Linked DNA regions of Saccharobesus litoralis. The protein of the gene in region 2 interacts with the protein of the main gene of each other region in a pairwise test. Links are inferred from orthologs where the notes say so. Each region holds a gene or a part of one and is shown on either strand. Other genes may lie near its edges.

The links.
Region 1: the proteins of plsB (region 2) and C2869_RS20120 interact in binary tests that used the Escherichia coli proteins (3 or more experiments, as listed by UniProt). The link is inferred for Saccharobesus litoralis from one-to-one orthologs.

The regions. Positions count from the first base shown.
Region 1 is NZ_CP026604.1:5,295,605-5,301,273, forward strand. Bases 1,799-4,688 are described here. They hold C2869_RS20120 (YbgC/FadM family acyl-CoA thioesterase), read right to left. Parts: upstream 3,510-4,688; coding sequence 3,087-3,509; downstream 1,799-3,086. Other genes in these bases: tolA (cell envelope integrity protein TolA), read right to left, coding at 1,799-1,962; tolR (protein TolR), read right to left, coding at 1,965-2,390; tolQ (protein TolQ), read right to left, coding at 2,396-3,097; ruvB (Holliday junction branch migration DNA helicase RuvB), read right to left, coding at 3,748-4,688. Also shown: Tol-Pal system beta propeller repeat protein TolB, read right to left, coding at 1-1,016; more of tolA, read right to left, coding at 1,048-1,798; more of ruvB, read right to left, coding at 4,689-4,749; Holliday junction branch migration protein RuvA, read right to left, coding at 4,780-5,397; crossover junction endodeoxyribonuclease RuvC, read right to left, coding at 5,405-5,669.
Region 2 is NZ_CP026604.1:5,398,047-5,404,730, reverse strand. The notes cover bases 1-3,051. They hold plsB (glycerol-3-phosphate 1-O-acyltransferase PlsB), read right to left. Parts: upstream 2,719-3,051; coding sequence 283-2,718; downstream 1-282. Other genes in these bases: mgtE (magnesium transporter), read right to left, coding at 2,867-3,051; ubiA (4-hydroxybenzoate octaprenyltransferase), read left to right, coding at 1-209. In the rest of the region: more of mgtE, read right to left, coding at 3,052-4,231; C2869_RS20645 (HPr family phosphocarrier protein), read right to left, coding at 4,328-4,606; RNase adapter RapZ, read right to left, coding at 4,610-5,467; PTS IIA-like nitrogen regulatory protein PtsN, read right to left, coding at 5,576-6,025; hpf (ribosome hibernation promoting factor), read right to left, coding at 6,034-6,321; C2869_RS20625 (RNA polymerase factor sigma-54), read right to left, coding at 6,349-6,684. UniProt on the Escherichia coli protein: Catalyzes the transfer of an acyl group from acyl-ACP to glycerol-3-phosphate (G3P) to form lysophosphatidic acid (LPA). This enzyme can utilize either acyl-CoA or acyl-ACP as the fatty acyl donor.

The sequences.
Region 1 (5,669 bases), 100 kb from region 2 along the record:
GTGTCTAAATTTACGCTATATAGCTGAGGTTTACCACCCCGTTCTGATGTAAAAATAAGTTTCTTTCCATCAGGAGACCAACTTGGCTCTGTATCTATCGCTCTATGTTTAGTAATACGCGATAGTTTACGAGACAATAAATCCATTACGTAAATTTCAGGATCACCATCTTTAGATAACACCATAGCCATTTTTGTGCCATCCGGTGACCACTGTGGCGCACCATTAATTCCGGGGAAAGAAGCGATCATGTCACGATCTGTACTATACAAATCTTGTATATATATTTGAGCCTGAGCATTTTCAAACGTTACATAAGCTAATTTTGTCGCATCTGGCGACCAGCTAGGTGACATTAAAGGTTCAGAGCTTGAAATTAATTCGCGTTCACCAAATCCATCGTAATCAGCAACCATTAATTTATAAGGGCGCTCTGCGTTATAGTCACTCACTTTCACGTAAGCAATACGGGTTTTAAATGCGCCAGGAATACCCGTTAATGTTTCAAACACATTATCTGAGATATGATGGGCTAATTGACGGAAACGACTTAAATCAGCCGTAACATCTGCTTCGTATAAAATGTGATCATTAGTTTCAATGAGTTCACCTTCACTTAACATGCGGGAGTTGGTGCCTGTAATTTGACCACGCACAATATCTATCAAGGTGTAATGTACTTGAAATTGGTCCAGCACGGTTTGTTTAACTTCCCCTATCAAGATAGTTTCAACCCCGGCATCTAACCAAGCTTGATAATCGACGTCAGCTTCCAGATGAGGCTTTTGTGGCATGTTGATCTGGGGGAATGGGTGAAATTTTCCACTACGAGCCATGTCTGATGCGATAATTTCAGCAATATCCATGGGCAGTTCTGTCGTACCCTCGTATTTGAATGGGATAACCGCGATAGGTCGAGTGCTTTCAACCCCTTCTGTAATCAAAATTTCTAGCTTAGCCTGAGCCTGAAAACACACCACACACAAAAAACTCAAGGCTGTAATAATTCGCTTCATAGTTACTCTATTTTTTATTTTTACTTTTCAGTTAAAGGGCAAAAGTAATGTCGATATCTTTAATTTCAACAAAAACATCAGGATCTTTCGATACAGGAACCGTTTCAGTTTGAATAACAGCTCGCTCCGCCGCTTTACATAGCAGCTCGAAACCACCTAATTTACGCACACCGATAACAAAACCACTAGGCGCTAAGCGTATGTTCAACTTACAAGATTTACCTTTGTAAATTTCATCCGAAATAAGATTAGCTTTAATTGAATCATGAATTAATCTTTCGTACTTTTGCTTTTCAGTCAAAATTTGTGAACGTTTTGCTTTTTTCAACGCAGCTTGCTCGGCCGCTAATTGCTCCGCCATAAAACGTTCAATTTCAGCTTTTTCTGCTGCTTCCTGTTCTTTACGTTTGCGTTCAGCCGCTTCTTGCTCGGCTTTTTTCTTAGCTTCTTCAGCACGCTTCTTGGCTTCTGCCGCTTCTTTTTCAGCTCTCTGCTTTGCGGCTTGTTCTGCTTCTGCCGCCTTCTTAAACTCTTTTGCTCGAGCCGACTCCTTGACTTGACGCTCTTTAGCGGCTTTCGCTTCGGCTTCCGCTTGTTTTTTCTGCTGGTCTAAATCTTTAATTTTTTTCTGGTTTTTATTAATTTGATTTTGCGCTTTTTGCGCTCGGCGCTCTAAATCTCTAATACGGTTTTCTTCAGCCTGCTGCTTTGCTTCTTTTTGAGCTTGGATCCGCTTAATCTGCTTTTCCATCTCTGCTTTATTCACAGAAACCGCTTTAACTATATCGGGTTTTAACGCGCCTTTTTCATCAACTTTGCTGAGTTCACCTTCCGCCTCAATTTGCTTAACGGCCGGTGGCGCAATCTCAAAACTAAATAATAAAACAACACCAATAACAATATGAACGCCAAACGAAGAAAAGAATGACAAAATATAATTCTGCATACTTACTCCGGATTATCCGTCATTAAACCAACTGATGGCACACCAGACTTTTGCAAAAGCACCATCATTTGTACAACCGTGTTGTAATCAACTCGTCCATCTCCTTCGACCATAACAGGGCTTTCTGGCTCTTCTATCATGTAAGCGGCAACAATAGAAGCAAGCTCTGTAGGTGTTAATGGCCCTTGTTTTTCACTACCTACCGTGACGAAATATTCGTAATCGATAGTCACTGAAGCAATAATGGGTGTTTTGGTATCTTCAGCTAACGGGTTCGCTTGCGCCTGTGGCAAACTAACATTAACCCCTTGTGTAATAAAAGGAGCAGTTACCATAAAGATAATCAGTAAAACCAGCATAACGTCGATATACGGCACAACGTTAATCTCAGCGACTGGTCTACGTCGTATTTTTTGCTGAGGATGCATTAAAACTAGTGCTCCCCTGCTTTTTCATCTTTTCCAGCCAGCGCTTGACGTTGCAAAATAGCGGAAAACTCTTCCATAAAGTTATAATAACTCGTTTCAATTTTTTCGACTGAGTTTGAAAAACGGTTATATGCAACAACGGCTGGAATAGCAGCAAACAAGCCCATTGCGGTCGCAATTAACGCTTCTGCAATACCTGGAGCAACCATATTCAATGTAGCTTGCTTAACTTCACCTAACGCAATAAATGAATTCATTATCCCCCAGACGGTACCAAATAAACCAATATATGGACTAATTGAACCAACAGTGGCTAAAAATGGTAAATGAGTTTCTAGCTTTTCCACTTCTCGAGAAAGGGACACTCGCATCGCTCGATGAGTCGCATCCATCAGCATTTCTGAAGAGCCGACATTACCTTTACGTATACGGGCAAATTCTTTAAAGCCGGCTTTGAAAATAGACTCTAAACCACTTTGCTTAGCATTTGCATAATTCAACTCTTGATACAAACGTGCTAGGTCCACACCAGACCAAAATTTATCTTCAAATTGGCTAGCACTACTTTTCGCACTGCTTAACGCCGCATTACGCTGAAATATCATGGTCCATGAAATTAATGACAATAAAAGTAGTAACACCATGACGCCTTGTACAAGTAGGCTGGCTTCAAGAAATAATCCCCAAAAGGTGATATCAGCAGACACGTAGTAATTCCTCGTATATATAGTCTGGTATGCGTAGTGGCTTCATTTCAGCTAAATTAATGGTTGCCACCAAAACTTCGGCTCGGTTGATTAATTGTTCATCACACTCAATCCATTGCTCAAATATAATGCTGGCTTTTTTGAGTGTTTTAATTCGAGTCTTCACCACTAGCTCGCTATTGAACCGAGCGGCCTGAATGTTATCAACGCTAAAAGATTTAACAATAAAAGCAAAGTTTTCAGCAAGAAGATCTTGTTGACGAACACCTAAGGTATTCATCATCTCGCTGCGCGCTCGCTCATAAAACTTCAAATAATTAGCATGATAAACAACCCCACCGGCATCCGTATCTTCGTAAAAAACACGTAAGTAGTAGAAATAGGTGTTATCAATAAAGCTGGGGTTTGGCATTTTTTGCTCTTAAGCACTTACAGCATAATGCTGAATGAAGCTTTACTTAACGCTATATTTATTATTAGGTCGAAAATATGCCAAAAACTGGCGGTTAAATAAAGAGATTGGCAAGAAATCGCAAGGCTAAACGGCAATAATTTATACCGTTTAGCGCAAGTTAACAAAAGTTATACGAAAAACAACTAGATTTGCACTTTTTTGATGAGTTTATCGACACATCCGATAACGACAAAGACTAATCCTTGCTAATACCAAAGTGTTGATAAACTCTTGGCGTCGCGATCCGCCCTCTTGGGGTTCGCTGAATAAACCCTTGCTGAATAAGATAAGGTTCAATGACATCTTCGATAGTATCTTTATCCTCACCTATTGCAGCAGCCAGATTGTCCAGCCCCACGGGTCCACCATCAAATTTATCGATAATCGTATCTAGGATTTTTTTATCCATGTAGTCAAATCCCATATTATCTACTTCGAGCATATCTAAGGCAGCGGCGGCGACTTTTTGTTCTGCCTTGCCGTCTGCTTTCACATCAGCATAATCACGAACACGTCGCAATAATCGATTGGCTATTCTCGGCGTACCTCTACTACGACAAGCGACTTCTAACGCGCCCTTTTCTTCTAAATCCATATTTAGAAAACTCGCTGAACGCATAACAATTTTTTGCAGCTCTTCCGTTTTATAAAATTCAAGACGCTGAACGATACCGAAACGATCGCGCAAAGGAGAAGTCAATGAGCCAGCTCGAGTTGTAGCGCCAATTAAAGTGAATGGCGGTAAATCCAGTTTGATTGAGCGTGCAGCTGGGCCTTCACCTATCATGATATCCAACTGATAATCTTCCATCGCTGGATAAAGTACCTCTTCAACCATAGGGCTAAGTCGATGAATTTCATCAATAAATAACACATCATTCGGTTCAAGGTTTGTTAACAGCGCAGCTAAATCGCCTGCTTTTTCTAAAACGGGTCCCGATGTGGTTTTAATATTGACGCCCATTTCATTAGCTAAAATCCGAGCTAATGTGGTTTTACCTAGTCCCGGAGGACCAAAAATTAGAACATGATCTAACGCATCTTCACGTTTACGAGCGGCTTCGATATAAATCGACATTTGCTCTACAACATGCGTTTGCCCAGTATAGTCAGATAACTTTTGTGGGCGTATCGCACGATCAACGGCGTCATCTTCGCGGTCGGCGCTAGCGCTAATAATTCTATCGGCTTCAATCATGTTGGTAACTTTTTAATTGCTATTCAGGCCTTAAAGCATGGCTTTTAAGGCATCTTTAATTATGGCTTCACTCGTCATCCCAACTTTAGCCACTTTTTTAACCGTAGTTTCAGCTTGATTCGCTTTATAACCTAAGGCTATTAACGCATCAACCGCATCATTAACTGGGTTGGTTGCGGGTTCCAACACCATATCCATATTACTAGCTTGACTATCAGCTGTTGGAGTTGCTGGAATATCACGCCAGTTTTTCAAGCGATCAGACATTTCTAGCAATAAACGTTCTGCCGTTTTTTTACCAACGCCAGGGACTTTTACAATCCGACTAATATCGGCTTGGTTAACCGCCCAAATAAAGTCTTCACCTGACATGGCTGACAATATGGCTAACGCCAATTTAGGGCCTACACCATTTGCTTTTAATAATTCACGGAACAAATCACGTTCGAATTTGGCATGAAAACCATAAAGTGCTTGCGAGTCTTCTCGGAACACTTGATGCATAAAAAGTGTTGTCGCAGAATCGTCTTGCGGTAAATTATAGAAGCTAGTCATTGGCAAATTCACTTCATAGCCAACACCATTTACCTCTAATACACATTGTGGTGGTGTTTTTTCTATCACCACTCCTGTTAACCTGACTATCACAAAAACTCTACCTTCTTAATCGCCCACGCACTGTTTTACTTGCTTGTCCAGCCATGCTAATTAAACTTTGGTGAGTATGACCATGGCACATTGCTATAGCAAGTGCATCTGCTGCATCGGCTTGTGGCATTTTTGATAAATTGAGAATGCTTTGTACCATGTGTTGCACTTGGCTTTTAGCCGCATTCCCTTTACCAACAACAGCCTGCTTTATTTGCCGTGCGGAATATTCAGAAACGGGTAAATCAGCCAACATAGCAGCAACAATAGCA
Region 2 (6,684 bases):
GCTTGATGGTGCTTTTTGGCGTAATGACAGATTTAACTTGGCCATTTTACAGTGCTTTGATCATAGCGAGTGGCATGCTTATTCGGCAACAGCTTTGGGTTAGAAACCGTGATAAGCAAGCTTGCTTTAAGGCGTTTTTAGATAACCACCCAGTGGGTATGGTGATTTTTATTGGTCTAGCGGCAAACTTTTGGTTATCCGCAATTTAACTCATCTCTTAACCTTATTTTGGTTTAGTTTAGGTTAAGAGATGAGGTTTATTTAGTGCTCGTGTTTGCAAATTTAAGGGTGACGGATTGTTGCCAATATATCCCCGTCTAATAATTCAAAAACAATTGAACGTAACCCGCCTAGAGTGTCGGTCGATTCTAACAAGCCATCATCATTTGATTGCAGGTAGCCTAACTCGCGTAATTTTAAAATTAGCTGATTGATCAAGCTCTTGTCGACAAATTCAGGGCCTTTGATTCCGTTTAGCTTGGCTAATTGCTTAGCATGATCTAATGCTTGGCTTTCTAAATCGGTTCTGGCAATCGCTGGTGTCTGCTCTAATACAGCGAGTACAATTGCGTAGCGCTGCAATGTTTCTTGACAGTAGCTGGCTAATAAATGTAATTGTTGATAACGAGAGTCGGCATGACGAATAGCCTGTAACTCCTGATTATCAATCGTCAGCATTTTGTAGTCTTTAAGTGTTGCTAAAATATGGTCGAGATGGGCTTCTAACTGCGCTTGGCTAAACTTTAAAAAGTACTCACCGGCAATTAACCGTAGCAGAGTTTGCCATTGAGTTAGTATGGTTGCACGGTTATTTTTTGCGTCCGCAATCAAGCTTGCGGCCGCGAGTGAAGGTAACAAGAATACATGCAAAACATTGTTGCGATAGTATGTTTGTAATACGGCTTCAGAATCCGTTAAGGAAATAATGTCAGTCTTGCCTTTTTCGACTTGGTACTTATCCATGGAAATCGCATGCTCGACTAGTAATTTGGGATGCGGATCCGGAGGTAAGGTTAGCTCAGAGAAAGGGGCATGTTGTTCAAGCAAAGCTAAACATAGCTTGAGCTGATTTTCGAGATCGTCTCTAAATAATGAATGTTTAGGTGCTGCAAGTAAGGCTAGGGCTGATAAATTAACGCCATTTAATGCCGCTGCTCGATTGATATTACACATCACTTGCTGAGCAATATCGTTGACAAAGCCTGGAAACCAAGTGGGTTTTTGTGGAATGGTTGGATGAATATCCTCGCGCCAGTTCTCCACTTTGCTATTGAGTTGTTTGTTTAAGCTAATCGGTTCGCCAAAATTAACATAGCCTTGGCCAAAGTGACGCAATTTACGCAATATACCTAATACTTGCCAGAATGACTCTTTCTGTTTAGCTGCACCACCAAGCTCGCGCATGTAAGTACTGACTTCCATTACATGCTCATAGCCAATATAGACAGGAACCAAGGTGATAGGGCGATCCAAACCACGTAAAGCGGATTGCACTGTCATGGCCAACATACCTGTTTTGGGCTTAAGTAAGCGCCCTGTACGTGAGCGGCCAGATTCAGGATAGTATTTTATCGCATAGCCACGACTTAAAAGTTGTGCCATGTACTCTCTAAAAGCGGCTGAATAAAGTTTGTTACCACGAAATGAGCGGCGCATAAAAAAGGCACCACCACGGCGAAAAATAGGCCCCATTGGCCAGAAGTTTAAGTTGATGCCCGCTGCAATATGAGGAGGAACTAATCCCTCGTGATAAATCACATAGGTTAATAGTAAGTAATCCATGTGGCTGCGATGACAAGGTACGTAAACTACCTCGTGACCTTCATGGGCAAGCTTACGCACTGTTTCTACGTTGGTGATGTGGATCCCATGATATAACTTGTTCCATATCCAAGTAAGAACGCGATCGCCAATACGTACCGCATTTTCTCGATAGTCTGCGGCCATTTCATCTAAGTATTGGCGCGCGGTTTCACGGGCTTTATTGATACTAATATTTTTACTTTTAGCTTCGTCTTCAATCACTTTTTTTAATGCTGGCGAGGCTAATAAACTATTAATTAGCTGATCTCTTTCCCACAGCTTTGGGCCAGCAATCGCGAGCTTTTGGCGTTGAAAATGAAAACGTGCTACCCGTAGCAGTTTTTGGGCAATAGCTTTATCAGAACCATGATCGTCAGCGACTTCTCGGCAGGACACGGGTTGACTGAACTGAATGAGATTGTGACGCCCTGAAAACAGAACAATAAAAAACTTTGCTAAAGCACTTGGCTTGCGTTGATCGTTGAAGACCACATCAGCATCAAGGTTAGCTTTACCTGGGTAACGTCCCCAAGTTGAAAAACAAGGGATTAATTGAGCATCAATACCGGTTTGTTCTTTATGTTGCTTAAGTAACTGTTCGACTTGCGACAAAGCTTCTGTCGGTTTACGTTTAATCTTTAGGCTGGATGCCATACGATCAAGGCAAATATACCTCGTGTAGAGAGTGCCATTGACGTTAACTTTGCTAAATGGAGACGGTAGATCAAATTTTTTACAGATGCGCTGTAGAGCAAGCAGATCAAAAATTGACTCTTCTTTTAAAACGTAAAATAAAGGCTTGTCGTGATCAATGTTGATCTCAGCTTCTAATTGCGCTGGAATGACTTTGGTGCGAATAAAAGGTCTAACGGGCCATTTTAATACATGGCTGAGCACCGCGTTAAGTTCGCTCATATTTGAGTTTAGCTAAAAATATGCATGAAATATGAAGATAATTATATCATGAGCGCCGTTTTCAGCCTACGCAACAACCATGACATTTTTTGTGGCGATATAGTCAGTTAGTTATAGATAAATATAAAAGAGGAAATATAAACCCTGCTTAAGCACTTAATAGCCAAGTGGCTGTACCTAAAAATGCAAATATACCGACTACATCTGTGACGGTTGTTAAAATTACGCCTCCAGCGAGAGCAGGGTCTATTTCTAAGCGTTTTAATATCAGTGGAATACTTACACCCGCAATGCCGGCTGCGAGCATATTCATTAGCATGGCAAAAGCAATAATCCCACCGAGTAATAAGTCTTGTTTCCAAAGTGCGACGACAGAGGCAATCAATACTGCCCACAAAACCCCATTCAGCAAGCCGATAGTAAATTCTTTTATTATTAGCCAGCGCACGTTGGTTGGTGCAACGTGGCCTACCGCCATTGCCCGGATCACTAAGGTTAATGTTTGGTTACCTGCGATACCGCCCATACTGGGTACTATCGTATTGAGTACAGCTAAAACTGCGAGTTGGGAAAGAATGTCTTCAAAAGCACTAGAAACTAAAGCGGCCAATAATGCTGTAATTAAATTAATACCCAGCCAGATAGAGCGACGCTGGGTACTTTTGATAACGGGAGCAAACGTGTCTTCTTCGTCGTCTAAACCCGCCATACTCATCATGGAATGTTCGGCATCTTCACGAATAATATCAACAATATCATCTATGGTGATCCTACCTAATAGTAGACCTTGCTCATTGGTAACAGGTGCTGATATCCAATTATGGCGCTCAAATTGTTTAGCAACTTCAGATTCGTCCATATCCGCAGGGATAGTTTCCGCTTCTTCTTCCATAATGTCTGACACTAAAGTCGCGGGGTTTGACGTGACCACGAGTTTTGCCAGACTTAATGTGCCGAGTAACTTGTCTTGATCATCAACCACGTACAATACGTCAGTTGCTTCTGGAAGATGGCCACGCAACCTGAGATAGCGACTCACGACTTCAATAGTCACATCAGGACGGATGGTGACGGTATCCGTATTCATGATAGCGCCGGCGGTGTCTTCCTCGTAGCCTAGGGCTTTTTCTGCACGATGACGATCTTGCTCATCCAGCGATTGCAAAACGGCTTGGTAAGTTTCATCGGGCAGGCTACGTAATACTTCGGCAAGATCATCGGTATCTAACCCTTCAGTGGCTTCGGCAACCATTGAGGGGTTCATTTTTTGGATGATGCTATTGCGAACGTCTTCAGATAGCTCTTCAAGAATGTCGCCGTGAAACTCTGGGTCAATTAATGTCCAAATAACATGGCGTTGTTTGCTGGGTGAGGACTCTAAGACGTGGGCTATATCTCCGTCAGACATCTCGTGCAGTATATTACGCACGTGCACAAACATGCCTTGACTTAGCGCATGGCTAATATCGCTTAGCAAGTTTTGGCTATTGTCTTGTTCGAAGGTGTCCTGCATATCCCGCAGATCTTTATCAGAAATATTATGCGCTTAGTCTACCGCAAGCCTGTTTGCAATTCTAACTATTAGTGTTGAAAACACAGGGGAGTAGGGCTACTCAGCTTCTTCAAATTTATTGGCTATTAGTGCTTTTACGGCTTCTAATGCCGCTGGGGCATCTTCGCCAGTGCATTGTACGGTTATTTGTTTGCCTTGCGCACCAGCAAGCAGCAAAAGCGCCATAACACTTTGGGCGTTGGCTGATTTACCTTCGCAGCTAATGGTAATTGTCGATTGGAATTGTTGGGTTAGCTCAACGAGCTTAGTTGCCGCTCGTGCATGTAGCCCAAGCTTGTTAACTATGGTGAGTGACTCTGATACACAAATTGACATGAACTAACGACGCTGCTCTCGATGTAAAATGGTGATGTTATCTCTTTCTTGTTTAAAGGCATCAGCTAATGTTTGTGCCACATACACAGACCTATGCTGGCCACCTGTACAGCCAATGGCGACAGTCACGTAACTGCGATTATTGCGCTCCAGCGCAGGTAACCAAGTTTTAAGGAAGATTTTAACTTGCCAGATGAATTCACTCACTTCTGGACTTTGCGCTAAGTAATCGATTACCGGTTGGTCTAAACCCGTGAGTGGTCTTAGTTCGGGTACCCAGTGAGGATTAGGCAGAAAACGCGCATCAAACACATAGTCTGCATCTTGCGGAAGCCCGTGCTTAAAACCAAATGAAGTGAATACCAACTTGAGTTGCTTGGCTTTAGTGCCAAGTATTTCGCTATGAACCAAGTCGTTTAACTGATGAATGCTTAGCCCTGTTGTATCTAAAATTAAATCAGATTGTTGCTTGATGCTGTCTAATTGGTTTTCTTCGTCTTTAATCGCTTCTTCTAAGCTAAGCTCACTGTTTTGTAAGGAGAGTGGGTGAATACGTCTTGATTCTGAAAAGCGCTTTAGCAAAGCGGTATTAGTCGAATCAAGGTAAACAACACGTAAGCTGACTTTATTACGTAATGTCTCTAAATAGGTGGAAACTTGATTCTCAGAAGGAGACGTTAGATTACGAATATCTAATGTCACCGCAACTTTATCGGCTTTGCCTTGCATTGTATTGATGAGCGACAGCAAAAGCTCTAGCGGCATATTGTCGACACAATAGTAACCTGAATCTTCAAGGTTATGTAACGCAGCGGTTTTACCTGATCCTGAGCGACCAGTGAAAATGACTAGCTGTAACATCGTTTTTCCTTAAAACTAACAACCTATTGAAATAAGCAAGTAGAATATACCACTATTTTCAGCTATTTATAGTCATGAACTTAACTTGCCATAAACTTAACAACAAACTTAATTAGTGATTGCTTGGTATAACTCTTGATTGGTTATAGCGTTTTTCACACTTTTAAGTACAGTTTTATCAGATAGTTTTTCGGCTATTAGTGCTAGTGACTTTAAGTGGTCTTGGCATTCAGACTCAGGGGCAAGTAATGCGAAGAAAACTTTGACTGGGGCATTGTCTATCGCGTCATAGTCAATGGCTTCGTCTGAGGTTAACAACAAAGCTAAACTTTTATTACAATTAAGACGACCATGAGGTAAGGCAATACCTTGACCTATACCTGTGCTGCCGAGTTTTTCACGTGCTAGCAAGGCATCAAGTATGTCTTGTTCTTGTATTTCAGTTTGCCCTAGCTGTTTAGCCGCATATTGGCTAATAACTTGAAGGATTCTTTTTTTGCTTTTAGCCGGAACTGCGCAAAATACGCAGTCCGGAGTGATTAGTTGTTCAATTTCCATTGAGCAGATTAATGACTCTTTAATTTTTCTTTATGTTTGATTACTTGCCTGTCGAGCTTGTCAATTAATGAATCAAGCGCTGCATACATATCCTGGTGATCGGACGTGGCAAATATCTCTCCGCCGTTAATATGCAAAGTCGCTTCCGCTTTTTGCACTAACTTTTCCACGCTTAGGATAACATATACATTGTTTATATGATCAAAATGTCGCTCTAGTTTTGCAAACTTTGTGTCGACATACGTTTTTAAAGCCTCGGTCACTTCTACATGGCGGCCAGTTAAGTTGATTTGCATAGGCTTTTCCTTCTATGGTTGCGAGCCCTAAAGTAGGCTCTTACGTTGGTTTGATGGTGGAATCGACAAAGCTTCTCGGTACTTAGCTATGGTACGGCGAGCGACTTGAATACCTTGTTCAGCTAACAGGTCGGTGATTTTACTGTCACTTAGCGGTTTAGCTGGGTTTTCAGCGGCTACTAATTTTTTAATCAATGCGCGAATAGCGGTAGATGAACATTCGCCGCCATTCTCAGTGCTGACATGGCTGGAAAAGAAATATTTTAGTTCAAAAATACCGCGCGGCGTGTGCATGTATTTTTGTGTAGTCACACGTGAAATTGTCGACTCATGCATTTCAACTGCTTCGGCAATATCGTTTAA